4 regions of the Halomonas kashgarensis genome follow, and region 2 is predicted to be linked to each of the others. Evidence: predicted binding sites of a transcription regulator. Region 2 holds the regulator's gene; each other region holds the start of a gene.

Region 1 (7,564 bases), 790 kb from region 2:
TGCTTGTGAAACACGCGAGGTGGCAGGCGAGCGTCGACTACCCGGACGAATTCGGTGACCGTCCAATCGAAGCCTGGTGATCTGGTCAGCAGATCGCGGGTGACGGAATCGATGACGCCTTCCATCGGCGCCAGGCCGATTTTGCCATCTTGTAGTAAATTAACAACGTTGACTTCCACCATGGCGCCCTTGCAATCTTTTCAGGGTGTGGCAGGTTAGTGCATCACTCTCATTGCGCCAAGCCTCTTTTTACGCTGACTGGCAGCGTCGGACCAAGCGCGGGGCGCAGCACCACGGAGAAAGCCATATGCAGGATACACAACTGCTAAATGACGGGTTAGCCCTGATGGGCCTCGGTATGGGCTTTGTTTTTGTTTTTCTTACGGTTTTGGTATTGACCGTAATGCTTATGTCGACTCTGATCAGGCGCTTCTCGCCTGAGCCCGCCGCCGCTCCTGCCTCTCCCAGTGTCACATCCAGTGCTTCCTCGGATGATGAGACGATGGTCGTCATCAGCGCGGCCATTCATCGCTATCGCAGTCGCCATCAGCGCTAAGCATGCGTTCACGCTACGTTTAACGGATGGTCCTGCGCTGCCTGTTTCCTTATTACAAATGATCGAGCCTACGCCATGAACGAAATAAAACGTCCCTTGGGAATCACCGATGTCGTCCTGCGTGATGCACATCAGTCCTTGTTCGCCACTCGTTTACGCCTGGACGATATGCTGCCTATCGCCGAGAAGCTGGATAAAGTGGGCTTCTGGTCGCTGGAATCCTGGGGCGGCGCGACCTTCGATGCCTGTATCCGCTATCTCGGCGAGGACCCTTGGGAGCGTATCCGCGCCCTGAAGGAGGCCATGCCCAATACGCCCCAGCAGATGTTGCTGCGGGGGCAGAACCTGCTGGGCTACCGCCACTATGCCGATGATGTCGTGGACAAGTTCGTCGAGCGGGCCAAGACCAACGGGGTAGATGTCTTCCGGGTCTTCGATGCGATGAACGACCCGCGCAATCTGGAGCGGGCGCTCAAGGCGGTACGCAACGTGGAAGGTCACGCCCAGGGCACCATTTCCTACACGGTGAGCCCCGTTCATACCCTGGACAGCTGGGTGGATCTGGCCAAGACCATCGAGGGGCTGGGTGCCGACTCATTGGCCATCAAGGATATGGCGGGACTATTGACGCCTTATACCGCTTTCGAGCTGGTGACCCGCTTGAAGCAGGAGCTGTCGATCCCGATCCACATGCAGTGCCATGCCACGACGGGACTCTCGACCGCCACCATTCTCAAGGCAGTGGAGGCGGGAATCGACAATGTCGATACCGCTATCTCCTCGATGTCCATGACCTACGGCCACAGCCCCACCGAATCCGTGGTCGCCATGCTCAAGGATACCGGGCGCGATACCGGGCTGGATCTGGAGCTGCTGGAAGACATCGCCGGCTACTTCCGTCAGGTGCGCAAGAAGTACGCCGCCTTCGAGGGGTCTCTCAAGGGCATCGACTCGCGCATTCTAGTTGCCCAGGTACCCGGCGGCATGTTGACCAATATGGAAGGCCAGCTCAAGGAGCAGGGCGCCGGCGACAAGCTGGACGCTGTTCTCGAGGAAATCCCCCGTGTCCGTGAAGATCTGGGCTTCATTCCTCTGGTCACGCCGACATCGCAGATCGTCGGCACCCAGGCAGTGATGAACGTGATGATGGGCGAGCGCTACAAGTCCATTTCCAAGGAAGTGCAGGCGCTTCTCAAGGGAGAGTACGGCGCAGCACCGGCGCCCTTCAACCGCGAACTGCAGAGCCGCGTGCTGGAAGGGAGTGAGCCGATCACCTGTCGTCCAGCCGATAACCTCGCTGCCGAAATGGACAGGTTGCAGGCGGAGCTCAAGGAAAAGGCCAAGGACGAAAACATTCGCCTGGCCGAAGGCGAGCGCGAAGTGGACGATGTGCTGACCTATGCACTGTTCCCGCAGATCGGCCTGAAATTCCTCAAGAATCGCGATAATCCCGAAGCCTTCGAGCCGGCGCCCCAGGCCGAGGAGCAAGCCGCTCAAGTGCCCGCCAAGCAGCAAGCGGCGAGCGCCCCGGCACCGGCCGGAACCCCCGAAACCTATACCGTCAAGCTCAATGGCAAGGCCTATGTCGTGGAGGTCGCCGAAGGTGGCGAGATCGGCGAGGTGCAGGAGCAACCCGCAGCCACGGCCGAAGCGGCCCCTGCTGCCCCATCCGGGGCTAGCATCACCGCACCGCTGGCCGGGAATATCTTCAAGGTCAACGTCAAACCCGGCGATAGCGTCGCCGAGGGCGATGTGGTGATCATCCTGGAAGCCATGAAGATGGAGACGGAAGTCCGGGCGAGCAGCGCGGGGAAGGTCGCCGCGATCAAGGTCAATGAGGGCGACAGCGTAGCCGTAGGCGACACGCTGATCGAACTCTAAGGGCGCCCGGATCATGGATAAACTAATCGTTCTCTGGGAAGGGTCGGGGCTTTACAACCTGCAGTTGGGCCAGGCGGTGATGATCGCTGTGGGGCTCTTGCTGTTGTACCTGGCCATCCAGAAAAAATTCGAGCCGCTGTTGCTGGTGCCGATCGGCTTCGGGGGAATTCTGGCCAATATTCCCGAAGCGGGGCTGGCGATTTCAGCCCTGGATCAAGCAATCGAAGTCGCCAAGCCTGCGGTACTGCAGCAGATATCGGCAGCGTTAGGCGCGACTCTGGACCCGCTTGCCAATGTGGAAGCATGGAGGGAGACGCTGAAAGCCATTGCTCACGATACGGCGGCACCGGACCAGTTGCGCGCTGCCAAGGATGTCGCCGTGGGCGTAGGCTATAGCGATGGCATGCTCTACAGCTTCTATAGAGTCGCTATCGCCTCGGGCATCGCGCCACTGCTCATCTTCATGGGTGTTGGCGCAATGACCGACTTCGGGCCGCTGCTGGCGAATCCGCGAACGCTCTTTCTAGGGGCCGCTGCCCAGTTCGGCATTTTTGCTACGCTCTTTGGTGCCGTGTTGCTGACATCGCTGGGGGTTATGGACTTCTCCCTCAACCAGGCCGCCGCCATCGGTATTATCGGCGGCGCGGATGGGCCGACCTCGATCTACGTATCCAGCGTATTGGCCCCTGAGTTGCTGGGTGCCATTGCCGTGGCGGCCTACGCCTACATGGCGCTGGTGCCGCTGATCCAGCCGCCGATCATGCGTCTGTTGACGACTCAAAAAGAGCGTGAGATCAAGATGACGCAGCTGCGGCCGGTGTCCAAGCTGGAAAAGATCGTCTTCCCGCTGATGCTGCTGATTCTGGTTGCGCTCTTCTTGCCCGATGCAGCGCCACTGCTGGGCATGTTCTGCTTCGGTAACCTGATGCGCGAGTGCGGTGTGGTCGAGCGTTTATCGGATACCGCGCAGAATGCCTTGATCAATATCGTGACCATCATCCTGGGGCTTTCGGTAGGCTCTAAATTGATGGCGGAGAGTTTCTTGTCGGTGGAAACGCTGGGCATCCTGGGGCTGGGTATCGTGGCATTTGGCATCGGTACCGCCGCCGGCGTATTGATGGCCAAGCTGATGAACCTGGTGAGCCGGATGCCGATCAATCCATTGATTGGCGCGGCAGGCGTTTCGGCGGTGCCGATGGCGGCGCGTGTCGCCAACAAGGTAGGTCTGGAGTCCAACCCGCACAACTTCCTACTGATGCATGCCATGGGGCCCAACGTGGCCGGGGTCATCGGCTCTGCCGTGGCGGCGGGGGTCATGATCAAGTATCTGGGTTAGATACTTGCGGAAGTAGAAATTAGAAAGCAGAACGAGACGCGGCATGCCTTGGTTGGCATGCCGCGTTCATGTTTGGGGGGGAAGGCGGCGACATTCCACGGTCTGCTTCAAGCGGTTTTCCAGTGGGCTCAGGTCCAGCGCTTGGTCGCGTGGCCAGCCAATGGTCAGGGCGGCGCCTCGGGCAGCGTACTCGACGTCGAGAATGGCAATGTCATTCTCGTGCAGCCAGTTGCGTACCTCGGCCTCGGCGGAAAAATCCACCTGCAGCAGGTAGGCGTCGCGCTCGACGACCTCGTGGGTGGGCAGGGCTTCCAGCCCCTTTGCTACTGCCTGGGCGTAGGCTCTTGCCAGGCCTCCGGTGCCCAGCTTGGTGCCGCCGAAATAGCGTATTACCACGCAGCCGACCTGGCCGATGCCGCTACCTTCCAATACCTGAAACATGGGCCTGCCTGCGGTACCGCCGGGCTCGCCGTCATCGGAGAACCCGATCAGGTTCTGTTCCCCCGGCGGGCCGGCGATAAAGGCGCTGCAATGGTGACTGGCGTTGGGGTGGGCGGCGCGTGCCGCCAGCAGCAGGTTTTCGAATGCCGCCGGGGTGGGCGCATGACACAGCCAGGCCAGAAAGCGGCTCTTCTCCACGTCGATTTCCGCGGTATGCCGCTCTTGCTCGTCGAGGGAAGGCACAAGGTAGCGCATCAATGCTCCGTGGGTTGGCGGTTGACCCCCATGACCAACCCCAGTACCTGAATGTCACGATTATGCAGGAAAACGGCCGGCAGCAGGGAGTCCGCGGGAAGAAGATGGACGCCGAAGCGGTCGATCGACAGTTTCTTCAAGGCCACCTCGCGTTGATTGATCTCGGCGACCGCCGTCTCTTCGTTCGTCCCCGCTTGCAGGCGGCGAATGATGATGACATCCCCATCAAAAAGATTGCAATCACACATGGCGTTACCGCGGACTTTCAGCGCGTAGGTATTGCGGCGCATGACTCGCTGCGGTCGAGTGTGAGGGATGGGGTGGGGAGAGGAGGCGATAGGACATAGCTGAGAAGGTAGCATCGGTTTAACTCCTGGAGCCAAGGGAGGCAGGCAATCACCGTTATATTTTGTGGGTGTCTTTTCATACAGTATTGAAGTATATACCTGTACGTCCTTACAGTTCCAGGTTCATGCTACGCCATCGGCTATTTCTTGCCGATCCGACTGTTCGTAAGCAAAAGAGAAGTAAAAGTTGATAGCGATCAAGCTGCGACCCGGCGCCGCATAGCTTGACTGGCGAGCGGAGGGCTTTCCGTGTAGAGTTCGACGCGAAATCAACGTGCCGGGAGAGACTTTTGAGCCTGCGCCTGCAAGCCCGCCAATTGGCCTGTGAACGCGATGACCGCTGGCTTTTTCAGGGGTTGGACCTGGAGATCAATGCCGGTGAGATCGTCCGAATCGAAGGACCGAACGGCAGCGGCAAGACCACCTTGTTGAAGATACTTTCCGGACAACTTTCCGACTACCAGGGAGAGCTGTTCTGGAATGGAACCTCCATGCGCCAGGCCCGGTCGAATTTCCTTGCCAACCTGCTGTACCTCGGCCATGCACCTGGGGTCAAAGCGGGGCTCACTCCTCTGGAGAATCTTTACTGGTATCAAGCCTTGGCGGGAGAAAAACGCAGCGAAACCGCTTGTCTTGGCGCGCTGGAGAATGTGGAACTGGCGGGATTCGAGGATGTTCCCGCCGGACAGTTGTCGGCGGGTCAGCAGCGTCGTGTCGCGCTGGCACGACTGGAGCTGATTCCCCGCTCACTGTGGGTACTGGATGAACCTTTCACCGCCATCGATCGCGATGGTGTGGCGGCATTGGAAGCCCGCCTGGCAGCACATGCGAGAAATGGCGGCTGTGTTCTGGTGACGACCCACCATGAACTGAGCTCTTCCCCTGCGTTGCGTCGGATACAACTTGGCCAGGGAGACTGCGGTGAAACGACCTGACCCCATAGATCGCCAAGGCACGGCTGTTATGCTGGAAGACCCCAGAGGTCTGCGGCATTTGCCTATCGAAGAGGCTCCCGGCAATCTTTCGGACGCCCTTCTGGCAATGGTGAAACGCGACCTGACTCTGATGCTGCGTCACCGCGGAGAGGTGTTGAACCCGCTGGTCTTCTTCGCTCTGGTCATTACCCTGTTTCCCATCGGTATATCGCCGGATCCGGCACTGCTGACGGTAATTGCGCCAGGGCTTCTCTGGGTGGCCGCCTTGCTGGCGGCGCTGTTATCGCTGGATAGCCTGTTTCGCAGTGATTACGACGACGGCTGCCTGGAGCAGCTGCTGCTCGCTCCCCAGCCCCTGGCGGCACTGAGCCTGGCCAAGGTGGCGGTACACTGGCTGCTGACCGGTTTGCCGCTGGCGCTGATGGCGCCGCTATTGGGGGTCATGCTGGCCTTGCCGGCGGGAAGTTACGGGGTGCTGGCGTTGTCGCTGGCGCTGGGCACGGCCAGCTTGAGTCTGATCGGCGCGATCGGGGCTGCGCTTACCGTGGGCCTGGCGCGGGGCGGGGTATTGCTGTCTCTGCTGGTGTTGCCGCTGTATATTCCGGTGCTGATTTTCGGTGCGGGAGCGGTACAGGCCGCCATCATGGGTGACGGCGTACTGGCGCACCTTGCCATTCTGGGAGCCTTGCTCGCCGTAGGCTTGATCCTGGCTCCCTGGGCGATTGCGGCATCGCTACGCATCAGTATCAACGGTTGAGGACGGATAGACATGTGGGCCTTCATTCATAAATTGGGTTCGCCCAAATGGTTTTACGCCATCAGCGCCAAGCTGCAGCCCTGGTTCTGGGTGGCGGCGGCGGTGCTGCTGGTGGTCGGTAGCGTCTGGGCCCTGGCATTCGCCCCCGCGGATTATCAGCAGGGCAATAGCTTTCGTATCATGTACGTGCATGTGCCGGCGGCTTTCCTGGCCCAGTCCATCTTCATTTCCATGGCCGTGGCGGGCCTGGTCTACATGGTCTGGAAGATCAAGGTGGCGGACATGGCGGCAGCGGTCATGGCGCCGCTGGGGGCCGCCATGACCTTCATCTCGCTGTTTTCCGGGGCGGTATGGGGAGTGCCGACCTGGGGCACCTGGTGGATGTGGGATGCACGCTTGACGTCGATGTTGATTCTGCTGTTTCTCTATCTCGGCGTGATCGCCCTGCGCGGTGCCTTTTCCAGTCGCGACAGCGCTTCACGGGCGGCGTCGGTGCTGGCCATGGTCGGTGTGATCAATATTCCCATCATCAAGTACTCGGTGGATTGGTGGTATACCCTGCATCAGCCCGCCACGTTCAGTATCACCTCGCGCCCTTCGATGCCCATGGAAATGTGGCTGCCGCTGCTGATCATGGTATTGGGCTTTTACTGCTTTTTTATCGCCTTGACGCTGATGCGCACGCGTAGCGAGATATTGCGCCGTGAGTCGAGCAAGCGCTGGGTGCAGGAACTTGTGGAGGAGCGGGGGTAATGGCCTTCGATACGTTACGCGAATTCTTTGCCATGGGTGGCCACGCCGCTTACGTCTGGGCCTCCTGGGGAGCCACTGCATTGCTGTTGCTGGGCACAGTGGTACATGCCTTCGGCGAACGCCGACAACTGCTGACCGTCCTGAAACGCCGCCAGCGCCGCGAGCGTGTTCGGCACGAAACCAGTCCTTCTAGTGAACCCCTTACTACCGCACAGGGTGGAGACCACCATGACGCCTAAACGCAAACAAAAGCTGTTCGTGATCCTCGGCCTGGTGTCGCTGGCGGCGATCGCTATCGGCCTG
Region 2 (7,564 bases):
AGCTGATTGAACCACAGAATGTACTCTTCCACGCAACCCCCTTGTATAACGCTACCGTTTGGCCCAGGAGGGCCGCCAGAAATGGACGCTGTCACCCTATCACCGCACCGGGGTATTCGCCATTGGTCTAACATCGAAGGGAGTGAAGGTTTTTTACAACAAACAGGGGAATTCGCTCATTTCTGTAGTCGCGCCGCAGGAAATTTCAGCTACGAGAGTAAACCCGATGCACGAGCAAGGGGAAGAGGCGAAAACCGTTGTACACTCCAGAGCCTCGGCCGACAATACCGTTTTCTTATACTTATTCGTGCAAGGGCCAGGCAGATGACACGCACCGCTTTTTTCATTTCCGATGGTACTGGTATAACGGCGGAGAGTCTGGGACGCAGCCTGTTAGCGCAGTTTTCCAATGTCGAAATCGCCATGATAACCAAGCCCTACGTGGACACACTGGACAAGGCGCGGGAGCTGCTCAAGGTGATCGAAGCGACAGCAGCCCGGGACGGCCATCGCCCCTTGATCATCGACACCATCGTCGACCAGGGCATACGAGATGTCATTCGCCAGGCGCCGGGCTTCAAGGCGGATATCTTCTCTACCTTCCTTGAGCCGCTGGAACAGGAGTTGAATACCCACTCCTCCTACAGCGTGGGGCGCACCCATTCGATCGGCAGCGAGGATGTCTACATGGATCGCATCCATTCGGTACATTTCGCCCTGGACAACGATGACGGCGCTCGAACCCATCAATACGACCAGGCCGATATCATTCTCGTCGGCGTATCACGCTGCGGCAAAACGCCGACGTCACTTTACCTGGCACTTCAATTCGGAATTCGTGCGGCCAACTATCCGCTCACCGAAGATGACCAGGACGAGGATGGCGTCCTGAAACTGCCGAAATCCCTCGCTCCGCATCGCCACAAGCTGTTCGGCTTGACCATCGACCCGCGGCGCTTGGCCGCCATTCGCCATGAACGGCGGCCCAACAGCCGTTACAGCTCAATGGATCAATGCATGCAGGAAGTGGAACAGGCGGAATCGCTCTACCGTACGATGAATATCCCCTCTATCGACACCACCCGCTTTTCCGTTGAGGAGATATCCACCCGCATGATTGCCGAAACCGGTTTGGCACGGCGCTTCTCGCCCCGTTGAATGAACTCATCACGCCCCGGCCCATGGCTGTGGGCGCTGAGTCATAGCCCCTTGGGAGCGAAGATGCCGGGTGCGTTGCGCCAGTAGCCCTTGTAGTCCATGCCGAAACCGAACACATAACGGTCCACGACTTCCAGGCTGCAGTAATCGGCCTTGAGCCCCGGCACCGCCTTGCGATCGTGAGTCTTGTCGACTAGAACCGCGGTGGTGATGCTGGCTGCCTTGGCCTCTCGGCAGTAGGCCAGGATCGCCGCCAACGTCGCGCCTTCGTCCAGAATGTCATCGACGATCACGACGTGACGCCCCGCCATGGGAATCTCGGGCGAGACCCGCCAGAAAAGCTCTCCGCCACGCAACTCATTGCGATACCGGGTGGCATGCAGGTAATCCACTTCCAGGGGAAAACCCAGACGAGTCAAGAGATGGCCGGTAGTGATCAAGCCGCCATTCATCACGCAATAGAATACGGGCAGTTTATCGCCCAGGTCCCGGGTAATTTCTGCGGCCATTCGATCCAGGGCAAGCTCGACTTCCTCTTGGGAAATCAGGCAATCGGCGTTATCCATGACCTCACGCATGGTGGCAAGAGACTCTAACGCCTCCTTATCCAGCTTCGGCATTGCTGCACTGCTCCATTGGTAACTGATGGGAAAAACATATACATAAAAACATAGACATAACCGTCATGAGTAAAACGGTTATGGGTAAAAACGCTTGAAATCTATTGCGGACCCTAGCGACATGAACAGGATGGAACTCGCACAGACCTAATGCGCCGATGGATCAGCTAGAGCCCTCGGCGGCAAGTGCCTCGAGACGGGCATGGGTGCGACGCCATCGGGCCAGAGCGGTCAGGGCTTCCAGATTCGGCCTGGCTCGGCCATAGCGCAATTTTGCAGCTCGACGGCAATCTAGGCTCTCGCAACTTTCCAGCACCTCAACCGCCGCCTCGCGGTCGTTGCATACCAGCAGCATGTCGCAGCCGGCATCCAGCGCGGCCCGAGCCCGCTCACTGGGGCTCCCCGCCTCGTGGGCACCGGCCATGCTCAAGTCATCGGAAAATATACAGCCCTTGAAGCCCAGAGACTCACGCAACATTCCCAGCCAGCTCGGCGAGAACCCTGCGGGACGCGAATCGAAGGCGCTGTAGACGACATGTGCCGGCATGATGCCATCCAGCTGGGAGGCAAGGTGGGTGAACGGTACAAGATCGGTGGCCTTCAGGGTGTCCAGCGAACGTTCATCCACCGGCAACTCCAGATGAGAATCGGCAGCTATTCCGCCATGGCCGGGGAAGTGCTTTCCTACCGCCGCCATGCCGGCTTCGTGCAAGCCGTGGATAAAGGCCTCCCCCAGGCGAGCCACCCGTTTGGGGTCGGCACCGAAGCTACGATCGCCGATCACGCTGGAAACACCGGTATCAACATCAAGCACCGGGGCAAAGCTCAGATCGAGTCCGCAAGCAGCCATCTCCATGCCCAGCAACCATCCGGCGTCCTTGGCGATACGCAGCGTGGTTTCAGGATCTTCCTGATAAAGCCCGCCTAAAGTGGCCATCGACGGCAATCGCGTCACACCGGACTGGATGCGCTGCACCCGCCCCCCCTCCTGGTCCACCGATAGCAACAACTCGGGCCTTATCCGGCGAATATCGGCGCATAGCTCACGCACTTGAGTGCCATCGACAACATTGCGCGCAAACAGAATCACACCACCGACGGCGGGATGCTGCAATAACCGCTCATCATCCTTGGTCAGGTGTGTCCCCTCGAGGTCGAGCATCACGGAGCCGATCGTCTGGGTCATGGAGTGACATCCTGAAAATGGGGCGATAATTCTAGACCAAAGTGGTGCCTGGATGCGACAGCAACGCAAACACAGCCATTAGCCTCGAGATTCCATCACACCTCTCACGAATGAGCGCCGTTATTTCACCCGTGAATCCATACAGCAGTGCCTGGCCTGGCCTGGTCGAACAGCGCCATAAGGTCTGCGTCGCGCATGCGTATACAACCATGGGAGCGCGCGACACCCATCGGCTGGTCGAGAGGTGTACCATGCAGATAAATATAGCGTCTTTGGGAATCCACGCTCCCGCCCCGATTGACACCAGGCTCCAGTCCGCACAGCCAGAGGATCCGCGTCAGTATCCAGTCGCGCTCGGGATAGCGCTCGGCCAAGGCTTCGCTAAAAATCTCACCGGTCGGCCGACGGCCGCGAAACACACTTCCCGGCGGCTTTTCCCGACCGATATGGGCACGAATATAGTGCCATCCCAGCGGGGTTCTGCCGCTACCCTCCTCCTGGCCGGTTCCCGCTTGTGCCGTGGAAACCTGACATGACCATTGCACCTCCTGACCGTGCCATAGCACCAGGCACTGGTCGGCAATATCGATTTCCACCCAGGCAGCAGCTTTCGGAGGAAGGGTTTCAAGTCGCGGCGTGTACATGACGCTCCCCTGCCGGTTCCGGCAACGGTGCATTCATCGCCGCGACCACCACCGGGCGCATGCGGCGAACCAGATCCTTTACCGTTACCTGTTCCTGATAATCCTTGGCGGCAATGTCGCGCAAAGCGTCCAGTCCCGAAAGCGTGAAGATCACCGTCCCCAACATGAAATGAAGGCGCCAGAAACGTTCGGCATCGGGCAGCTCGGGAGTTGCCTGGCGGACCAGTTCGGTAAAGCGTGTGAAAGCTTCCCCGTACTCCGACTGGATATGCCGGCGCAAATGTCCTTGGGCCTGGCTATAGGCAAGCCCCAGAAGACGCATGAACACTTTTAGGCTGTTGCGTTCCGCCGGTACTTCCAGAACCGTCCTGGCCATGGTCTCGAGCAGTTCTTCCAGCGGGATGACTTGTCCGTTGTAACGGTTTTCCAACTCATCCAGAGCCGCATGAAAGCGCTGGGTAAAGGGATCGAGATAGCGGGAAAAAACGGCTTGTATCAATGCTTTCTTGGAACCGAAGTGATAATTGACCGCCGCCAGGTTGACCTTCGCCTTGCTGGTGATATTGCGCAAGGATGTCTCCGCAAACCCCCTTTCGGCAAACAGCACCTCCGCCGTATCGAGAATACGGGTAACGGTATCAGATTGGGCCATAGGGGAGCTCTCCGGATAAACGTATGTTTAAAACAGAACAAAAGCTTACGTTATTGCAGATCGACTCTCAACGATTGAAATGCCGTGGAATTTCAATTAGTAAATTCTATTTTAAAACGCACGACTGAAGCTGACGAGTAGTACTGACGAACTAGAGCTTGAACAGGACGGAACATGATAGGTCGGATTGGGTCATATACTGGACAGAGCAACATGCTGTATACTTAACCATTAGTGTAATGTTAACACGACCATTTTCAGCAACTTGACGACTCCATGGAGCTTGCCATGTCTCGACCCTTAACAGCTCGCCAACAACATGTCTACGACTTCATCGTAAAGACCATGAACGAGCTGGGATATCCGCCGACACGGGCAGAGATCGCCAAAGCGCTTGGCTTTCGCTCACCCAATGCTGCAGAAGAGCATCTACGGGCGCTGGAGCGCAAGGGGGCGATACGCATCATTCGCCATACTTCCCGTGGTATCCGCCTCCCCTCGCAGGAGCCACAGGAACCGGCGGAGCTTATGGAAGGGACGGAAAGCCCGGCGGAAGCCACCTTTCCACAAGGCTTGCCGGTGATCGGTGAAGTTGCAGCCGGCAGTCCGGTACTCGCCGCTGAGCATATCGATCGTTACTGCCCGCTGCCTCCTGAGTACTTCACTCCCCGTGCAGATTACCTGTTGCGCGTGCGCGGTTTATCGATGAAGGATGCCGGCATTCTGGAGGGCGATTTGCTTGCGGTGCATCGTACCGAGAAGGTACGTAACGGCCAGATCGTCGTAGCCCGTCTGGGAGAGGAAGTCACGGTGAAACGTTTCTTGCGTCAGGGTCACCGAGTGACGCTTGAAGCGGAAAATGCCGATTTCCCTGCTATCGAAGTGGATCTACGCCATCAGCCCCTGGAAATAGAAGGTGTGGGTGTCGGCGTCATCCGTGGCGGCAATGGCCAGGCCTTGGGCTAGCGAGACAGGGACTGTCGCAAGGATGCATCACTCCTTACTTACTCCTCGTCATTTGGTATCGATGTAGCGGTGGCCGTTCAAGGTGGCCACCCATTCGGGACGATACACCACCATGATGCTGAACAGCATGCCGGTGATAAGCGCCTCAGAGGGCATCAGTAACGGCAAGAACCGCGCATACTCCTGCGCCAGGTAGAAGGCGTCGGGACTCGTCGTTCCCGCCCAGACCGCCAATACGACAGTCAACCCACCCGCCAGGGTCGCCAGAGCGGACCCAAAGAAGCCACACACAAAGATATAAACCATCAGATGGTCGGGTAGATAGCGATCCACCAGGCGCCAGACCACCACCACCACCAGCGCCGGTATCACACCGGTGACCAGGATGTTGACGCCCAGCAGCGGCCAGTCATTGCGCCCGATCGCGATCATGGCGCCATTCACCAGCACGTTGGTAATCAGGGCCAGGGGCGCCTTGAACAGCAGCGTCATCAGGGCGGTAAAAACCAGATGAAGGGTCAACCAGTCGACCGCCTGGGCACGCATCTGCCACATCAAGGCAATGGCGACCGTCGCTCCCAACCAGCGATGCTGCAGTGCAGAGTCTTCTATTAGCGTCCGCCAAGGGCGCTGCTGCAGCGCCAGCAATACAAATCCGACGGCCAGAAGCGCGCCAAGCCATAGCACCCATGGAGCCAATACCACTTCGTCAAACGACATACCCCTTTTTCTCCGTCGGGTCCGCTTAACTGAATACCACGGTCTTGTTGCCGTGAATCAACACTCGATCTTCCAGATGCCAGCGCAAGCCTCGCGCCAGCACTGCCTTCTCCACATCCCGCCCGAACCTCACCAGGTCCGTTGGCGTATGGCAATGGCTGACTCGATGAATATCCTGCTCGATGATAGGCCCAGCATCCAGTTCCTCAGTGACATAGTGACAGGTGGCACCGATAAGCTTAACGCCCCGTTCATAGGCCTGGTGGTAGGGCTTGGCACCGGCAAAAGACGGCAGGAAACTGTGATGGATATTGATCACCTTGCCGATATAGCGCTGGCATAGCGCCGGGGGCAATATCTGCATGTAGCGAGCCAGGACGATACAGTCGGCTTCCATTGCGTCGATACAGGCCTGAACCTTGGCAAAAGCGGACTCCTTGTCGGCTGGATCCACCGGCACATGGTAATACGTGATGCCATACCACTCCGCCAAGGAGCGCATATCGTCGTGGTTGGAAATCACCCCGACGATATCGCAGTCCAACTCCCCCGCCTGCCAGCGATACAGCAAGTCCACCAGGCAGTGGGACTCCCGGGAGACCATCAGCACCACCCGCTGTCGCTTTCGCGTATCGGTCAGAGCCCATTGCATCTCGAATTCCCGGGCCACCGGTTCGAAGGCTAGCCGCAGAGAGGCAGACGACATCTCCAGCGAATCGGCCAGAATTTCGTAACGCATGAAGAAGCGCCCGGTCTCGAGATCGGAATGCTGGCTGGCCTCGGTGATCGATCCTCCCTGCTGGGCAATAAAGCCCGATACTCGAGCGACAATCCCGACCTTGTCGGGGCAGGAAACAATCAAGCGATAATAATGAGACATGAACCAACCATCTTAGGGGAAGACGAAAAAGATCGAGTCCCGCGGCGCTTGACGCTGAGCGGAACCGACAACGATGCGGCCTAGTCTAGCGAAACCCGAGACGCCACGCACCGCCTCTCGCCTTCCGATTGTGAGACCTTGCTTCAATCCCGTATAGTTACGATCTACATTCAAGGTTTACGTTTATCAATGTTTTCACCGCGTGTTCATGTTCGCCCCCGCCGTCGCCAGCCACTGCACTTCTTGCCACTGGGCGGCTGTGGTGAAATCGGGATGAATCTGAGCCTTTACGCTTACGATTCACACTGGATCAGTATCGATTGCGGCATGATGATTCGGCAGGACCTGCCCGATTCTCCTCTTCAGGTCCCCAATCTGGATACGGCCAAGGCCCTGGGCATCATCCCCCAGGCCCTTTTCATCACCCATGGACATGAAGATCATATTGGCGCGGTAGCCTGGTTGTGGCCACACTGGGGATGCCCCATCTACGCCACACCACTGGCTGGGGCGCTGCTACGCTTGAAATTCGCCGAGCGCAACTTGAGTCCCGCCGCAATACATATCGTCGAACCCGGCGAGGCCCTGGAAAGCGGTCCCTTTACCTTGCGCTACCTGCCAGTCACCCACTCCATTCCCGAAAGCTGCGCCTTGATGGTATCGGTTGGTCCATACCGTCTACTGCATACTGGTGACTGGAAACTCGACTCGGATCCGTTAATCGGCACTCCGGTAACG
Region 3 (7,564 bases), 720 kb from region 2:
CCGAGAACACGGATGACAAGAAGCGCTTTCATGCCAGCGGCCCGCGCCCTTTCTGGTCCGGCACCATCACCTTCGGCCTGGTCAGCCTATCGGTGAACCTCTACCCGGCCAACCGCGCCAAACCGGTCTCGCTGCGCATGGTGGATAAGCACGGCACGCCGCTGGCACGCCGCTATTTTTGCCAGAAGGAGCAGCGCGTCCTCGAAAGCGATGAACTGATCCGCGGCTACGAGGTGGAAAAGAACGAGTTCGTGGTAGTGGAGGATCGCGAGCTGGAGGAACTAGCGCCGGAGAAGTCCCAGGAAATCGACCTCAAGCGCTTCGTCGGCCTCGACGAGATCGACCCGATGTATTTCCAGCGCGCCTACTTTCTTGCCCCCGACAAGGGCGTTACCAAGGCCTACCGCCTGCTGGCAAAGACCATGGAGGAGTCGCAGCGCGCCGGTATCGCCAGTTTCGTCATGCGCGGTAAGGAGTATCTGGTGGCGATCATCGCCGAAAAAGGAATCCTTCGCGCCGAAACCCTGCGCTTTGCCGATGAGCTGCGCTCCCCCGACGATATCGACCTTCCCCAGGAAGACACGACAAGCAAACAGGACTCTCCCGACAAGAAACGTATCGAGCAGTTCGAAAAAGCCATTGAGTCACTCTCCACCGATACGCTCGAGCGCGAGCTGCTCGAGGACCAACATAGCCACGACATCCTGGAGCGGGTACGGGAAAAGCTCGCCAATGACGAGGATGTATTCGATACGCCGGATGAGCCCGAGCCCGAAGATGAGCAAGGTGGCGAAGTCATCGACCTGATGCAGGTACTCAAGCAGAGCCTTTCTCAGGGCAAGCCACCCCAACAGGACGAGGCGAGCGAGCCCAAAGCCAAGGATAAAAAAGACAAGGACAAGAAAAAGAACAAGAAGAAGGCCAAAAACAAGGACAAGGACAAGGACAAGGACAAGGACAAGGACAAGGACAAAAAGAGTAAGCGCAAAGACAAGGATAAGAAAAAGGAGAAGGAGAAGGAGACGAAAAAAGTCAAAGCCAAGGCCGAAGACAACGATACAAAAGCGCGCAAGAAACCCTCACGAACCGCAAACCAGGACCTTGCCGCCCTATCGAAACAAGAGCTTTACCAACGTGCCCAGGAAAAGCAGATTGCCGGACGCAGCACCATGAGCAAACCGCAACTGGTGGAAGCGCTACAAGAGCAACAATAATGATAGGCAGTGCCATGTCCTTCCCGAAATAACCGAGCCCCGCTGCGTGACGCAACGAAACAGGCCGCCCTAAGGTGGCCCGTTTCACTGCGTCACTAACCTCGTGTTCGGTTCAGAACCCAAGCTCCAGCCCGGCGTAGAAGGTACGCCCCGCTGCGGGCTCGTAGAAACGCCCGTAATTGCCGTTCAAACGCACATTGGCGTAATGCTCTTCATCCAGAAGGTTGCGAATTCCGGCGTAGGCCTTGAGCTGCGTGTCATCACCGAGCCACCAGCCATCCCCGGCGCGCAGGTTGACCAGCCAGTAGCCGTCGACCTCGGTCTCGTTGGCGTTATCCGCCACCATGTCGCCGGTGTACTGGGTTTCCAGGGTGGCGAAACGCTCGTCCATGCCCTGCCAGGAGAGCCGGTTGACCCAGACCTGTTCGGGCAAGCCGGGAATTCGCTTGCCGTCGAACGCCTCGTCCTGGGTCGAGAAGCTGTCGAACTCGTAGCGTGCCAGGGTCAGGGCGCTATCCAGTCGCCAGTTCGCCGCGAACTGCCAGCCCAGGGCCACTTCCACGCCGTCGCGCTCGGTATCACCGGCGTTCTGGTAGAAAGTGCGCCCATCCGGCCCGTCGTAATAGGGCACCAGTTCGTCGCGTACGCGCACCGAAAACAGCGCCACGTCATAATCGAGCCCGTTGGCGAAATTGCCGCGCAGCCCCAGCTCCCGGTTCCAGGCTTTTTGCGGCTCAATGCCGGGATTGAACCCGCCTCCTTCCGGATTGGCGAATTCGGAAAACGTCGGCGTCTCGAAGGCCGTCCCGGTGTTCACATACGCTTGATGGTCGGGCAGGTAACGGTAGCTGAGCCCCGCCGAGCCGCTCCACTCGTCGAAGGTGCGCCGGCCGCTCTCGTCGCCGTCGTCGAGAAAGGCATCGTCCACCTCCAGCTCTACCCGGTCGAACCGCGTACCCAGCGACAGCGTGATCTCTTCGCTGACGTCGAGATCACCCTGGACGAATACGCCCGTCGAGGTAGCGGTCTGGGTTTCGTCGGCGGATTCTGCCAGGGCGCGCCCCTGCGCATCGACATCGCGCCGCCAGCGATCGTCCTCCTGACGTGCCGCCTCGACTCCCGCCACGTAGCGCAGCGGCATGTCCGCCAGATTCAGGGCTTGGTGGTACTCCGCACCAAAGCCGTAATAGTCACGCTGGTAGCCGATCAGGCTATCACCCACGTAGGGCAGCTGCTGCTCGAAATCGCGCTGGGAGATAAACCCTTTCACATGCAGCTCGCCGGGGCCGACGGCGAGATCCTCGTACTGCAGCGCTACCAGTTGCTGGTCGACGCTCTGCCCGGCATCCAGAGCCAGGGAGTTGGGAGCGGCCTGGTCGCGCCCCTGCGCCACTTCATCTGCCTGCAGGGCGCCGGGGTCTTCCGAACGCGGGTTCTCGAGCAGGTTGACGATGGCCGTCAAGGCGCGCTCGCTACCCAGCTCCCGGCGCAGCTTGGCATTGAGCAGATACTTCTCGGTCGAACTCTGTTCGCGGTAGCCATCGACGTTGAGCGCCGACAGGCTGACATGGTGGGACCAGTCTCCCTGGCGCCCTCCGGCCTGCAGCGAGGCCTTGCGATAGCCGTCGCTGCCGCCCTCGATACGCAGGCTCGGGCGGGTCTCCTCGCGGCCATCCCGCGTGGTGACGGAAATCACCCCGCCCGCGGCATTGCCGTATAGCACCGAAGAGGGGCCGCGAATCACCTCGATGCTTTCCGCGCTGTCGAGGTCGATGGCGTCCAGCTGCGCCTGGCCATCGGGCAACGTATAGGGAATGCCATCGACCATGACGGTGATGCCACGTACCCCGAAGGGCGCCCGCGCCCCGAAGCCGCGGATGGCGATACGCTGGCCCTGGGCGAAATTATCGCGATTCTGTAGGAACACCCCCGGTACCATTCTCAGCGTCTCGTCCAGGCGCACGCGCTGTTTTCCCTGCTGTATCTCGGTTTCATCGATGGTCGAAACGGCAGCGGGCGTGGCGTAGAGCTCTCGTTCCAGGCGTGGCGCGGTGACTTGCAGGGTCGGCATGCTCGTCTCGCCGGTTTGTCCCCACGCCTGGGTCGTGGCAACACAGCTGAACAAGCAAAACGAGGTGGTAATAAATTTAAACACGGGGGTCCCTCCCAGGAGCGATACTTGCTAAATAGATGCTGACGAAACGTCACAGGAATACAGTCTAGCCGCTGACGAAACCAGTGAACGTTATTCTCGACGACATGTCATAACGGAACGGCTTATCGTCGATAAGTTTGACGTCCATGCCTACACTTGCAAGACGCAATTCTTCACTGGAAGCAAAGGAGGCTTCATGGCATTTACCGCGACCGATCCCATCAAGATGATTTTTGCCATTATCCTGCCGCCCGTCGGCGTTTTTCTGGAGGTCGGCCTGAAAGGCCATTTCTGGTTGAATATTCTGCTGACCTTGTTCGGCTTCATACCGGGCATCATTCACGCGTTTTACGTAATTTTGAAACACTAGCGTTCTGAAGCACCAGCTTCGTCTCGCCTCATTCGGTAGCGCTGTGCATGACGTGCTGCGCCTAACCCAGTCCCGGCGGCCTTCCAGGCCGCCGGTTTTGTATTTGCCAATACGCCAATGCACTTTATACTGTATATAAATATAGCTTTAAAAGCATTTATACAGGAGCAGGCGCATGCACGATCCGCGGCCAGATAGCGCCAGCCAGACGGTGCGCAAGGGGCGCGGGGCCACCTACGACCCGCACAATCGCTTCGCTCCCAGCCGAGTGGTCGAGGAAGACGATGGCTGGTGGCAGGAGCCGATCCCCGACAAGTTGCCGACCCAGGTGCGCGAAGAACCCAGCAAGAGCGCACTTTCCTGGAATCGTTCGCCCGATCTTGCCTTCGACCGGTCGTTGAATCCTTACCGGGGCTGCGAGCACGGCTGTATCTACTGTTTCGCCCGGCCGAGCCACGCTTACTGGGACTACTCTCCGGGGCTGGACTTCGAAACCAAGCTGATCGCCCGCACCGGCCTGGTGGAGCGCCTGCGTGAAGAGCTGTGTAAACCCGGCTACGTCTGTCGCCCTATCAACTTGTCCGGAAATACCGACTGCTATCAGCCGCTCGAGGCCGAGCGACGCACTACCCGGCAATTGCTGGAGCTGCTGCTGGAGTGCCGTCATCCCGTCACCTTGGTCACCAAGAGCTCGTTGATCCTGCGCGACCTGGAGCTCCTCTCGGCAATGGCGGAGCAGCGCCTGGTAAGGGTATTCATCAGCCTGACCAGCCTGGATAACCAGCTGAAACGCACACTGGAGCCGCGCACGGCCGGGCCTCGGGCGCGCTTGCGCATCATGGAGGAGCTGAACACGGCCAGTATTCCCGTGGGCGCCTTGGTTTCTCCAGTGATTCCGGGGTTGACCGATCATGAACTGGAAGACCTGCTGGAGGCCGCTAGCCGAGCCGGCGCGCGTACCGCCAACTGGATGCTGCTGCGACTGCCCCATGAAGTGGCGCCGCTCTTCGAAGCCTGGCTCGAGGCTCACTACCCGGAGCGTGCCGCCAAGGTCATGAGCCTGATTCGCCAATGCCGCGGCGGCAAGGATTATGACGCCCGCTTCGGCCACCGTTTTCGTGGCGAAGGTGTTTTCGCCGACATGATCAATCAACGTTTCAGGCGCGCCAGCCGCCGGCTGGGGCTGCAGGACCGCACGGAAATGGGCCTTGATACCCAGTCGTTTCGCCCGCCCCATCCCCAGGGCGATCTATTCCGCTAGAATGCTCATTCGATTTTGACTTCGGGAATTCTCATGGCTAGTGCTCTCAGCAAGACCAAGTCCAGCTTCTACCGCCGCCTGTACGTGGCGTACCTGATCGACCAGGGTGTCGCAAGCGTTCCCGCGCTGATCGAAGCCACCGGCATGCCAAGACGCACCGCCCAGGACACCATCGTCTCGCTGGCGGAGCTGGACATCGTGTGCGAGTTCGAGAAAACCGAGGGAGAGCGCCACAATAGCGGCCAGTATCGCATTCTTGAGTGGGGCGCCATCGACCCGAGCTGGGTCGCCGCCAACGCTCAACGCCTGCAGACGGCGCTGGGCTATGGCTAAGCTCTCGGAAGACCGCTATTTACCGGCCGCGACCGGGGCGCTGGAAGATGTTGCCAGCACGATTGCCACCCCTACCAGCATCACGACGATTCCCACCAGCCGGGCGGCACTGGCCGGACGCCGGGGCAGGCCTACCAGGCCGAAGTGATCGATCACCAATGAGGCAAGTATCTGCCCGGCGATCAGGCACACCATCAAGCCGGTGGCGCCAAGGTGGGGCGCCAGAATCAGCGAAGCACTGACATAGAACACGCCTACGAAGCCGCCGATCCAGACCCACGGGGGCAAGTGAAAGGTCTGGGTAACCGCTGGTGCCGGGGCTCGCAACACCAAGAGCATCACCAGTACCAGCAGAAAACTGACCAGCAGCGAAACGGCGGACGCCCAGAACGGATGCCCGAGAGCTCGTCCCAGGGCGGCATTGCTGGGGGCTTGAAATGGCATCAGCATCCCGGCCACCAGGGCCACACCGACGAAGAGCAAGTTCATCAGAACAGGGTTGGGCATTACAGCGTTATCCTTTTAGCTGTAGAAAAATGGGCTGTGTAAATGGTGCAGCCTCACACGAATCCTAGCAGGCTAAACGATTGAACCCCGCTTGCAAATTTGCTCCTTCCCCGCCCCCGGCTTCAGTGGAAGCGACTCGATTTTCCGAGCTTACGGCACGCCACCTCTGCTGCATTGCAAAATTCCATCCTAGCAATTGCTCTCCTTGCGTCCAGGTTAACCGACTGAATAACAGACGAAATAATTGAACCCAGCGCAACGTCTCGCAACTGTCGCGATCTGCATCGATCTTGCAAAATTTGCCCAATCTTGCCAGGAAGGCTAAAATTGCCCTGCCTATCCGGCTCCTCATCGATGAACGCGAAATCCGCTACACGAGAACCATGAGGTATCCCTATGGGAACCCAAAGCAAATTGATCAACAGTGTATTCCTGGCGACTCTACTAATCGCCGGAACAGTCGGTAGTGCTTCCGCGCACAGCACGACCGCCAAGCCTCAGGAAGGCGTTGCTTCCTACTATAGCGACCGCTTCCAAGGCGCCACTACCGCCAGTGGTGAGAGCTTCAACCAGCAAGCGTTGACCGCCGCCCACCCAAGCCTGCCCTTCGGCACCAAGGTTCTGGTCTCTCGGCCGGATACCGGTCAGGAAGTGGAAGTGCTGATCAACGATCGTGGACCCTATGTAAAAGGGCGCATCATTGACCTGTCCAAGAGCGCTGCCAGGGAGCTCGGCATGATCCACCGCGGCACCGCTCCGGTAATGGTCACATTGGTAAACTGACTACACGCTGGCGGGTACAAGGCGCACCCCCAGCCAGGCCGCCATCACCAGCGAATAGAGTGCCGTTTGCCCCAACACCGGGTTAAGTGACGCTCCATCGTATCGCCAACATTTCCTGTTCAGCGCCAATGCCGCCACGCAAGCGATACCCCATGCCGCCCATAACCAAGGCGAATGCGCCACGGCTGGCGTTACCAGTAATGGCACCAGAGTCAAGGCGGCAAACAGGCCACGGGTGGCACTCGGGCCCAGGCGTACCGCCAAGGTCAACTTCCCGGCGCGAGCATCCGTATGGCGATCACGCAGATTATTGACCACCAGGATAGCGGCCACCGGCAGTCCTATCAGCACGGCAGCCATTACCGCCTCGGCATCGATCGGGCTCTGTTGGGCCAGCAGGCTGCCCAGCACCGCTACAGGGCCGAAGAACAGCCACACAGCGACCTCTCCTAGACCTCGGTTGGCATAGGGCCGCCGCCCACCGCTGTAACCCAGCACACCCAGGATCGATAGCCCACCCAGCCACCAAAGTAACCAGTGGCCGAAGATGACTAACCACAGCCCCGCCGTCACGGCAATGACCAGTGTCAGCATCAATCCTCTCCGCAGCTCAGCGGCACTCAACAAACCTGACTCCATGGCGCGTACAGGCCCCAGACGGTCGGGTTGGTCTACCCCTGAAAGCCCATCGAAGAGATCATTGGCCAGATTCACCGCTACCTGCAACGATAGCGCGCAGACCAGGCACAGCAGTGCGATCAACCAGGAAAAGCTACCGGGCGCCACCAACGCCTGGCCCAGCAGCACCGGGCCCACTGCAGCCGGAAGAGTGCGCGGGCGCAGCGTCTGCCACCAGATCTTCGCTCTGCTCATGGCTGAGGTGTCTTGAATGTTGCGGATACTGGTCATTCGTTCTCTGATTTAATGGGGGGAAGCCTAAC
Region 4 (7,564 bases), 850 kb from region 2:
CGCTCAAGGGGTAATAGCTGAGCTGGACGGAGAGATACATAGTCACACTCCTGATAGGCAATTAGCTGGCTCTGTGTCGCCACTCGGTCAATTGAATCGCCGCCACGTTTCCAGGATGGCGGCTCGAGTTTCCTGGGGCTGCTCCATGGGAAACATGTGGGTTCCCGGCACCATGCTGATTTCAAGCCCCCTTCGCCGCAGACGCTGGATGCGGCTCGGCGTCAGCAGGTGCGATTCGCTCCCCGCCACCACATGCAGGGGCACATTGACGCGCTGGGGCAGCCGCGACAGGTGATCCGGTAAATGACGGAATATCTCGACCTCGACCTGGGGGTCGAAGGTCAATTCCGCCCGACCGTCCTCGAGTACGCGGGTCCCTGCTTCAATGTAGTCGTGCAACGCTTCGGGGGTAAAGCGCCGAAACAGCCCCCGTCGCCCAAGGTATGTCGCCATCGCCTCGCGGCTGGGCCACAGCGTGCGCCGCCCTTGGGTCTTGCCCGCCGGCGTGACTCGGTCGATGAAGCCGAAACGCTTGGCGGCCTTCATCGCCCAGGCATCCGGCCCCAACATCAGCGGAGGGTCGAGCATGATCACACCGTGAAAGCGCTGCGGCTGCTTGTCCGCGGCCATGGCCATCAGCGTGCCGCCGAGCGAATGCCCCACACCCAGCAGCGGTTCATCCGTCTCGGGCAGGTGGGCCAGCAGCTCGTCGACCAGGTTGGTCCAGTTATGGTTGACGGGATAGTCCGGGTGATGGCCGAGCCGATCCACCGGATGAACATCGAAATGCTCGGCCAGCGGTGCCAGCAGGCTACGATAGCTTGAGCCGGGAAAGCCGTTGGCGTGAGCAAATACCAGACGGGGAAGCGTGGGCTTGTTCGAGGTGGACTCAGTCATGCCGGTCTCATTGTTAGCAGGAGAAGAATTACCTATCAAACTATCACACGTCTGTTTAATCAATGCCCGACACCATTGATGATTAACCTCAGCTTCCCCTCAGAAGAGGTCGGAACTCAATCCGTAGCGGGGGTTATTCGCCATGGATGGCGAATTTAGCGCCCACGGACGGGTTCATAGCGCCCCCGCATCGGATTGTTCCGACCTGAATGGCTAGCGACGCCAGGCGGGTCAGAACAGCGTGAGCTGCTGCTCCGACCCGGCATCCGCCAGGCGATACCCCACCCCCAGCAGCCGCACCGGCCTGGCGCCGCGCTGCCAGCCGATCTCCAAAAGCGTATCGAACTGCGCCTGGTCCGGCGCAGGGTCGGCTTGCTCCACCGTTGTCTGGGTAAAGTCGTTGAACTTCACCTTCACCACCGCCCCGCGAACCGCACGCGGCGGGTCCAGACGGGAATAGCGGCGTTCCAGGTCGGCCAGCAGCTCCGGCAAGCGCTCGCGACAGGCGGCCAGATGGGGCAAGTCTTCGGGATAGGTATGCTCGGTGCTCACCGATTTACGTTCACGTTGCAGGCGTACCGGCCGCTCGTCACGGCCCCAGCTGAGTTCGTGCAGGCGATGACCGAAGCGGCCGAAGCGCTCGACCAGCTGCGCCAGGGTCCAGGCGCGGACGTCGGCGCAGGTGACGATGCCCAGCTCAGCCAGCTTTTCCGCGGTACGCGGCCCCACCCCATTGATGCGCTTGACCGGTAGCTGTTTGACGAATGTCTCTACCTCGGCAGGGGTAATCACGAACATTCCGTTGGGCTTGTTCCAGTCGCTGGCGATCTTGGCCAGGAACTTGTTGGGCGCCACCCCGGCGGAGACAGTGATGCCTACACTCTCCTCCACCCGTTGGCGAATCGCCGCTGCGATACGTGTGGCGCTGCCTTGGCAAAGCTCGCTACCCGAGACATCGAGAAACGCCTCGTCCAGGGAGAGGGGCTCGATCACCTCGGTGACCTCGCGGTAGATGCCAAAAACCTGCCGCGCCACGGCCTTGTACTTCGCCATGTCGCCGCGCAGCAGGGTAAGGTGCGGGCACCGCTTGAACGCCTGGGCGGTAGACATCGCCGAATGAATACCGAACCGGCGGGCGGGATAATTGCAGGTCGAGATCACCCCGCGATGCTCGACGCTACCGCCGATCGCCAATGGAATGTCCCGCAGCGCGGGGTTGTCGCGCATCTCCACTGCGGCGAAGAAACAGTCGCAATCGCAGTGGATGATCTTGCGCTCCAGCCCCGGCGTTTTAACGTGGCCCCGAGTCACACGGCTTTCCGTAAACCGACCATAGAATATTCCGGCAATCCGTTAGTGATGGTGTATCGAATCAAGCTGTATATAAAAACCGCATATAAAAACTGTATATAAAAACAGAGGCCTTCAAGTTTAACATACTTCAGGTACCGCAAAAGGTACGCAGCACCTCCTGGCCAGGCTGCGCCGGCAGTGCCCACTCCCGCGCTTCGTCAGTGTCGTCGTAGGGCTTGACCAGCAATGACAAAAGCGTCCGAAACGGGGTGAAGTCGTTCTGCTCCACCGCCGCCGCGATCACCTCCTCGATACGGTGGTTGCGCGGGATCAGCATCGGATTGGCGCGGCGCATCCGGTCCAGGCGTGGGCCTTCCAGCACCCCGACCTCTGCGTGATAGGCTTCCCACCGCTCGAGCCAGACCGTCAGCGGCTCGGGCGCCTCGCCAAGCGCCAGGATATCCTCCCTGACTTGTGGGTAAGCCGGCGTATTCATCGCCGCCGCCAGCTGGTAAAGCCGATAGAAACTCAAGGTGAAGTCCATTCTTCCGGCTTTCATCACGGCCTGGAACTCGTCACCCAGCGCCCGGGTGGCGTCCGGTCTCGCCTCGTGATCCAGCCCCAGTTTGGTGGCCAAGACCGATAGCCATTGGGCCTCGAAATACGCCGAAAAAGCCTCGATCACTTCAGTGGCTCGTGCCACGGCCCGATCGCCGTCCTCGTCGATCAGCGGCAGCAGGGTTTCGGCCAGGCGTGCCAGGTTCCACTGCGCTATCGCCGGCTGGTTGGCGTAGGCGTAACGCCTGCCTTCGTCGATCGAGCTGAACACGGTATTGGGATGAAAGCGCTCCATGAACGCACAGGGGCCGTAATCGATGGTCTCGCCGGTGACGCTCATGTTGTCGGTGTTCATCACGCCATGAATGAAGCCCACGCCCATCCACCGCGCTACAAGATACGCCTGGCGCCGCACGATGGCATCGAGCAGGGCCAGGTAGCGTTCCTCGTCGGGCCGTTCGGCAAGTTCTGGGTAGTGGCGACCGATCACGTGATCGGCCAGTTCCTGCAGCGCCTCGATGTCGCCGCGCGCCGCCAGGTACTGGAAAGTCCCGATACGCACGTGACTTGACGCGACGCGGGTCAGGACCGCGCCGGGCTCGACAACGCGGCGGCGGACTCGCTCGCCGGTGGTCACGGCGGCCAGAGCGCGGGTGGTGGGAATATCCAGCGCCTGCATGGCTTCACTGACCAGATACTCGCGTAGTACCGGCCCCAGCGGGGCTCTGCCGTCGCCACCTCGTGAGAAGGGGGTGCGTCCGGCACCCTTGAGCTGCACATCCTGCAAGCGACCGTCCTGGTCGCGCACCTCGCCCAGCAACAGCGCCCTGCCGTCGCCGAGCTGGGGCACGAAATTGCCGAACTGGTGGCCGGCGTACGCCATGGCCAACGGCTTGGCGCCCGGCGGCACCTCGTTACCACTCAGCCACTGGGTCAAGTGGCTATCATCGGGCTGCTCCTGCATGCCCAACCGATGCGCCAGGGCGGTATTGAACGCCACCAGGCGTGGTTCAGCCACCGGCGTCGGCGAGCTATCCTTCCAGCACGCGGCCGGTAGCTCGCGGTAGTGATGGTCGAAGTTGAGCCACATGGCAATCTCCATTAATGTCTTGCGCTTGAAAACTAGACCCTCTACAGGGCCTACGACAAAGGAACGTCACCATTCATTCCCATTCGATTCTCGATTTCGCTCCCCTGCCACGTCATTTTTACGCCCGCAATACGCTAGAGGTAGCCCAGGATCTGCTCGGTTGCCATCTGGTGCGGGAGATGCCCAACGGCCAGCGGCTGGTGGGACGCATCGTGGAAGTGGAGGCCTACGTGGGCCCGCATGATACCGCCTGCCACGCGGCCAAGGGGCGAACGACACGCACCGAGGCGATGTTCGGCCCTCCCGGACACGCCTACGTGTATCTAATCTACGGTATCCACCATATGCTCAACGTCGTTACCCAGCGCGAAGGTTATCCCTGTGCGGTGTTGATTCGGGCCATGGAGCCAGTGCTGGGAGAGGCCCAGATGCGCCTGCTGCGTTCGGCGAAGGGCAAGCAATTGAGCAACGGTCCGGGAAAACTGGCCAAGGCCTTGGCAGTGGACAAGAGCCTATACGGGCACGACCTGACCCTGGGGGAAAAGCTCTGGGTATGCCCGCGCCGCCCGGGAGACACACCCCCGATCGCCACCGGACCCCGGGTCGGCATCGACTACGCCGAAACAGAACACCGCGACGCCCCCTGGCGACTATGGTTCGAAGGCAACCCCTGGGTGTCGCGCTAGGGTCTGTTGACGTTTCATCGTGAACCGCCAAGCCGAGCCAGCGTATCCTCCAGCACAGCGGTCAACGGAGCTGAGAGCTTGAGCGAGAGCAAGGGGTCGGCGCGGGTCACGCCCAGGTTGAGCGCAGCAACAGGCATGCCCCGTTCGTGGGCCTGGCGACACAGACGATACCCCGAGAACACCATCAGCGAGGTGCCAATTGCCAGTACCGCATCCGCCCGCGCCAGGCCCTCCTCCGCCTGCTGCCGGCGGATGGCAGGCACCACATCGCCGTAGAACACCACATCGGGCTTGAATATTCCGCCGCAGCGCTGGCAGTCATGTACCTTGAAATCAGCGAAGTCGGTTTCCAGATCCGCGTCGCCGTCCGGCGCATGCTGGGCCTTGAGCGAGGCAAAGGCTGGGTTCAAGCGAGCCAGCTGGTCGTGCAGAGCGTGGCGCATCATGCTGTAGCCGCACTGCATGCACTTGACCAGATCGGCACGCCCGTGCAGGTCGATTACCCGTCGCGATCCGGCGCGCTGGTGAAGGCGGTCGACGTTCTGGGTCACCAGGGTATCGACATGGCCGAGGGCTTCCAGTCTCGCCAGGGCGCGGTGGGCACCACCGACTTGCGCTTCGCGCAGCGCCTTGAAACCCACCAACGCCCGGGCCCAGTACCGGCGGCGCACCGCGAGAGAGCCCATGAAATCACCATGTTGCACCGGTGGAGGCCGCTTCCAACGGCCCGCGGCGTCGCGATAATCGGGAATGCCGCTATCGGTACTCACCCCGGCGCCAGTGATCACCAACAGCCTGGGATGGTCGCGCAGGAAATCCGCCAGCGCCAGACCCGCGGCGTCTATGCTATCGATGGTCTCGACACCAGGCAGGGTCGCGTTTGCGCGGCTGTCGCGATAATCGGGCTTGGCGGTAACAGGTGGCACGGCGTTTTCCTCCAGAACAGGCGGGTACGCTAGACTATGGTGATACAGGCCATGTTTATACAGACCAAGTTTGTACAGACTAGGTTTATACAGACCCTGTTTATACAGACTAGGTTTATACAGACCCTGTTTATACAGACCAGGTCGATAATAGTGGCAGCTACTATGCAGCAAGGAGCACATTCATGCAGGTCGATCACGATATTCTTATCATCGGGGGCGGCATGGTCGGTGCCGCGCTCGCGGCACGCCTCGCCAGCGCCGGACTCTCCATCGGCATGGTCGAACGCGGGGACAAGCCCACGGCACCCGAAGGGGATTACGACCTGCGCATCTCTTCGCTCAATGTTCGTTCACTGGAGCTGATCCAGGACGGTGGAACGCTGCTGCCCGAGGACCGCCTGTGTCCGTTTCGCCATATCGAAGTCTGGAGCCAGGGCGGCGGCGGCCACAGTCTGTTCTCCTCCGCCGATAGCGAGCTGGAACGCTTCGGTGTTTTCATCGAGAACCAGGCGTTGCAGCACGCCCTGTGGCAACGCCTCGAGACGCTTTCCAATGCCACTATCTACACCCACTGCTCCCCGGTAGCCACCTTGGCGGGTCGGGGTAGCCGCTTCGTGGAACTCGACGACGGCCGCTCGCTGAGTGCGCGCTTGGTGGTAGGAGCGGATGGAGCCCGCTCGCGGCTGCGCGAGCTTGTCGGCATCCCGGTGAGCACCTACGACTATCATCAGCGCGCCCTGATCATCAACGTGGAAACCGAGCTTCCCCAGCAGGATACCAGCTGGCAGTGCTTCACTCCCACGGGGCCGCTGGCCATGCTGCCTTTGCCGGGCCATCGCGCGTCGCTGGTGTGGTACGACGAGGAAGCCTCCGCCACCGTTCGCGAATCCCTCGATGATGATGCTCTGACCCAGGCCATCGAGCGCAGCTTTCCCGCTCGTCTGGGCGGGATCACGCGTATTACCGGGCGCGCCGGTTTCCCCATCAAGCGCCAGCATGCGCAACGCTATACCACCAATCGCCTGGTACTGATCGGCGATGCCGCCCATGTGGTGCATCCTCTGGCCGGCCAAGGGTTGAACCTGGGACTGCACGATGCCGCGAGCCTGGCGGATACGATCCTGCTGGGCGAGGACCCCGGCGACGCGCGGGACCTGCGCCGCTTCGCCCTGCAGCGCCGCCTGGCCAACCAGGCCATGCTCACCGCCACCGATGGCTTCCATCACCTGTTCACCGGCCCCGAGCCTCTGCGCCGCCTGGGGGACCTGGGCCTGCAGCTCAGCGAACACCTGCCGGCTGCCAAGCGCTGGATGATGCGCCAGGCCAGCGGCCTGAACTGAAACGGCAGGATTTCTCATAGCCGTGCCCAATGGCACGGCTATGCTGTGAATGCCACTAACGTTTCAAGCAGTATTTCAGAAGCAGTAATCTCAACGACAACAATCACAACAACAGGAATCGCCATGATAACGCTGCATACCCAACGACAAGCACAACGATACGTACCGGCCGTGCGGCCACTGCTCGCCACCGGTTTGCTATTCGCCTACTGTGCCGTGTTCGCCACGTCGTCCCTGGCCTGGGATGAGGTCGTAGAAAAACAGGTCTTCGAGATGGAGGAATTCACCACCCAGGGCGGCGAGACCATCGAGGATCTCGCGGTAGGTTGGGAAGCTTACGGCACACTCAACGACGCCCGCGACAACGTCATCCTGATCACCCACTTCTTCTCCGGCACCAGCAACGCCGCCGGTAGTTACAGCGAAGACGGCGAGCCCACCGGGTACTGGGACGCCATCATCGGTCCCGGCAAGGCGCTGGATACCGACAAGTACTACATCATCTCCTCGGACACGCTGGTCAACCTCAACGCCCACGCCGCCAATGTCACCACCACCGGCCCCGCCTCCATCAACCCGCAGACCGGCGAGCCGTGGGGGCTCGATTTTCCCGTCGTCACCATCCGCGATTTCGTCGAAGTCCAGAAGGCTCTGCTGGAGAGTCAGGATATCGACCAGCTGCATGCCTTCATGGGCGCATCGATGGGCGCACTGCAAGCCATCGAGTGGGCAACGGCCTATCCGCAGCAGGTGGAGCGCTTGATTCCGGTG

What was found. Region 2 encodes LexA, which represses DNA repair genes until DNA is damaged. Its sites were predicted from a motif close to TACTGTNTANNTANACAGTA; they were not measured.
Region 1: a site for LexA is predicted at 4,883-4,902, ahead of R5M92_RS09150 (LexA family protein). Genes of this name have one in related genera too.
Region 3: a site for LexA is predicted at 3,867-3,886, ahead of R5M92_RS08845 (PA0069 family radical SAM protein). Genes of this name have one in related genera too.
Region 4: a site for LexA is predicted at 2,299-2,318, ahead of dinB (DNA polymerase IV). Genes of this name have one in related genera too.

Annotation. Positions count from the first base shown of each region.
Region 1 is NZ_CP137552.1:1,995,378-2,002,941, reverse strand. Features, by position in the region: gene R5M92_RS09175 (tRNA-dihydrouridine synthase family protein) at 1-125, opposite strand, end outside; gene R5M92_RS09170 (OadG family protein) at 308-556, shown strand; gene oadA (sodium-extruding oxaloacetate decarboxylase subunit alpha) at 632-2,437, shown strand; gene R5M92_RS09160 (sodium ion-translocating decarboxylase subunit beta) at 2,451-3,773, shown strand; gene R5M92_RS09155 (IMPACT family protein) at 3,840-4,469, opposite strand; gene R5M92_RS09150 (LexA family protein) at 4,469-4,831, opposite strand; gene ccmA (cytochrome c biogenesis heme-transporting ATPase CcmA) at 5,107-5,751, shown strand; gene ccmB (heme exporter protein CcmB) at 5,780-6,508, shown strand; gene R5M92_RS09135 (heme ABC transporter permease) at 6,521-7,261, shown strand; gene ccmD (heme exporter protein CcmD) at 7,261-7,500, shown strand; gene ccmE (cytochrome c maturation protein CcmE) at 7,490-7,564, shown strand, end outside.
Region 2 is NZ_CP137552.1:1,202,468-1,210,031, forward strand. Features, by position in the region: gene ppsA (phosphoenolpyruvate synthase) at 1-32, opposite strand, end outside; gene R5M92_RS05520 (pyruvate, water dikinase regulatory protein) at 325-1,158, shown strand; gene R5M92_RS05525 (hypoxanthine-guanine phosphoribosyltransferase) at 1,200-1,778, opposite strand; gene nagZ (beta-N-acetylhexosaminidase) at 1,942-2,964, opposite strand; gene R5M92_RS05535 (L,D-transpeptidase) at 3,090-3,608, opposite strand; gene R5M92_RS05540 (TetR/AcrR family transcriptional regulator) at 3,589-4,260, opposite strand; gene lexA (transcriptional repressor LexA) at 4,549-5,226, shown strand; gene R5M92_RS05550 (energy-coupling factor ABC transporter permease) at 5,275-5,946, opposite strand; gene purU (formyltetrahydrofolate deformylase) at 5,972-6,826, opposite strand; gene R5M92_RS05560 (ribonuclease J) at 7,100-7,564, shown strand, end outside.
Region 3 is NZ_CP137552.1:1,925,384-1,932,947, forward strand. Features, by position in the region: gene R5M92_RS08830 (Ku protein) at 1-1,214, shown strand, start outside; gene R5M92_RS08835 (TonB-dependent receptor family protein) at 1,327-3,369, opposite strand; gene R5M92_RS08840 (YqaE/Pmp3 family membrane protein) at 3,566-3,739, shown strand; gene R5M92_RS08845 (PA0069 family radical SAM protein) at 3,915-5,000, shown strand; gene R5M92_RS08850 (winged helix-turn-helix domain-containing protein) at 5,034-5,333, shown strand; gene R5M92_RS08855 (DMT family transporter) at 5,349-5,840, opposite strand; gene R5M92_RS08860 (septal ring lytic transglycosylase RlpA family protein) at 6,237-6,623, shown strand; gene menA (1,4-dihydroxy-2-naphthoate octaprenyltransferase) at 6,624-7,496, opposite strand.
Region 4 is NZ_CP137552.1:2,048,254-2,055,817, forward strand. Features, by position in the region: gene R5M92_RS09360 (thiamine-binding protein) at 1-40, opposite strand, end outside; gene R5M92_RS09365 (alpha/beta hydrolase) at 88-897, opposite strand; gene dinB (DNA polymerase IV) at 1,129-2,124, opposite strand; gene R5M92_RS09375 (protein adenylyltransferase SelO) at 2,339-3,838, opposite strand; gene R5M92_RS09380 (DNA-3-methyladenine glycosylase) at 3,991-4,524, shown strand; gene R5M92_RS09385 (NAD-dependent protein deacetylase) at 4,539-5,396, opposite strand; gene R5M92_RS09390 (FAD-dependent monooxygenase) at 5,636-6,793, shown strand; gene R5M92_RS09395 (E22 family MetX-like putative esterase) at 6,917-7,564, shown strand, end outside.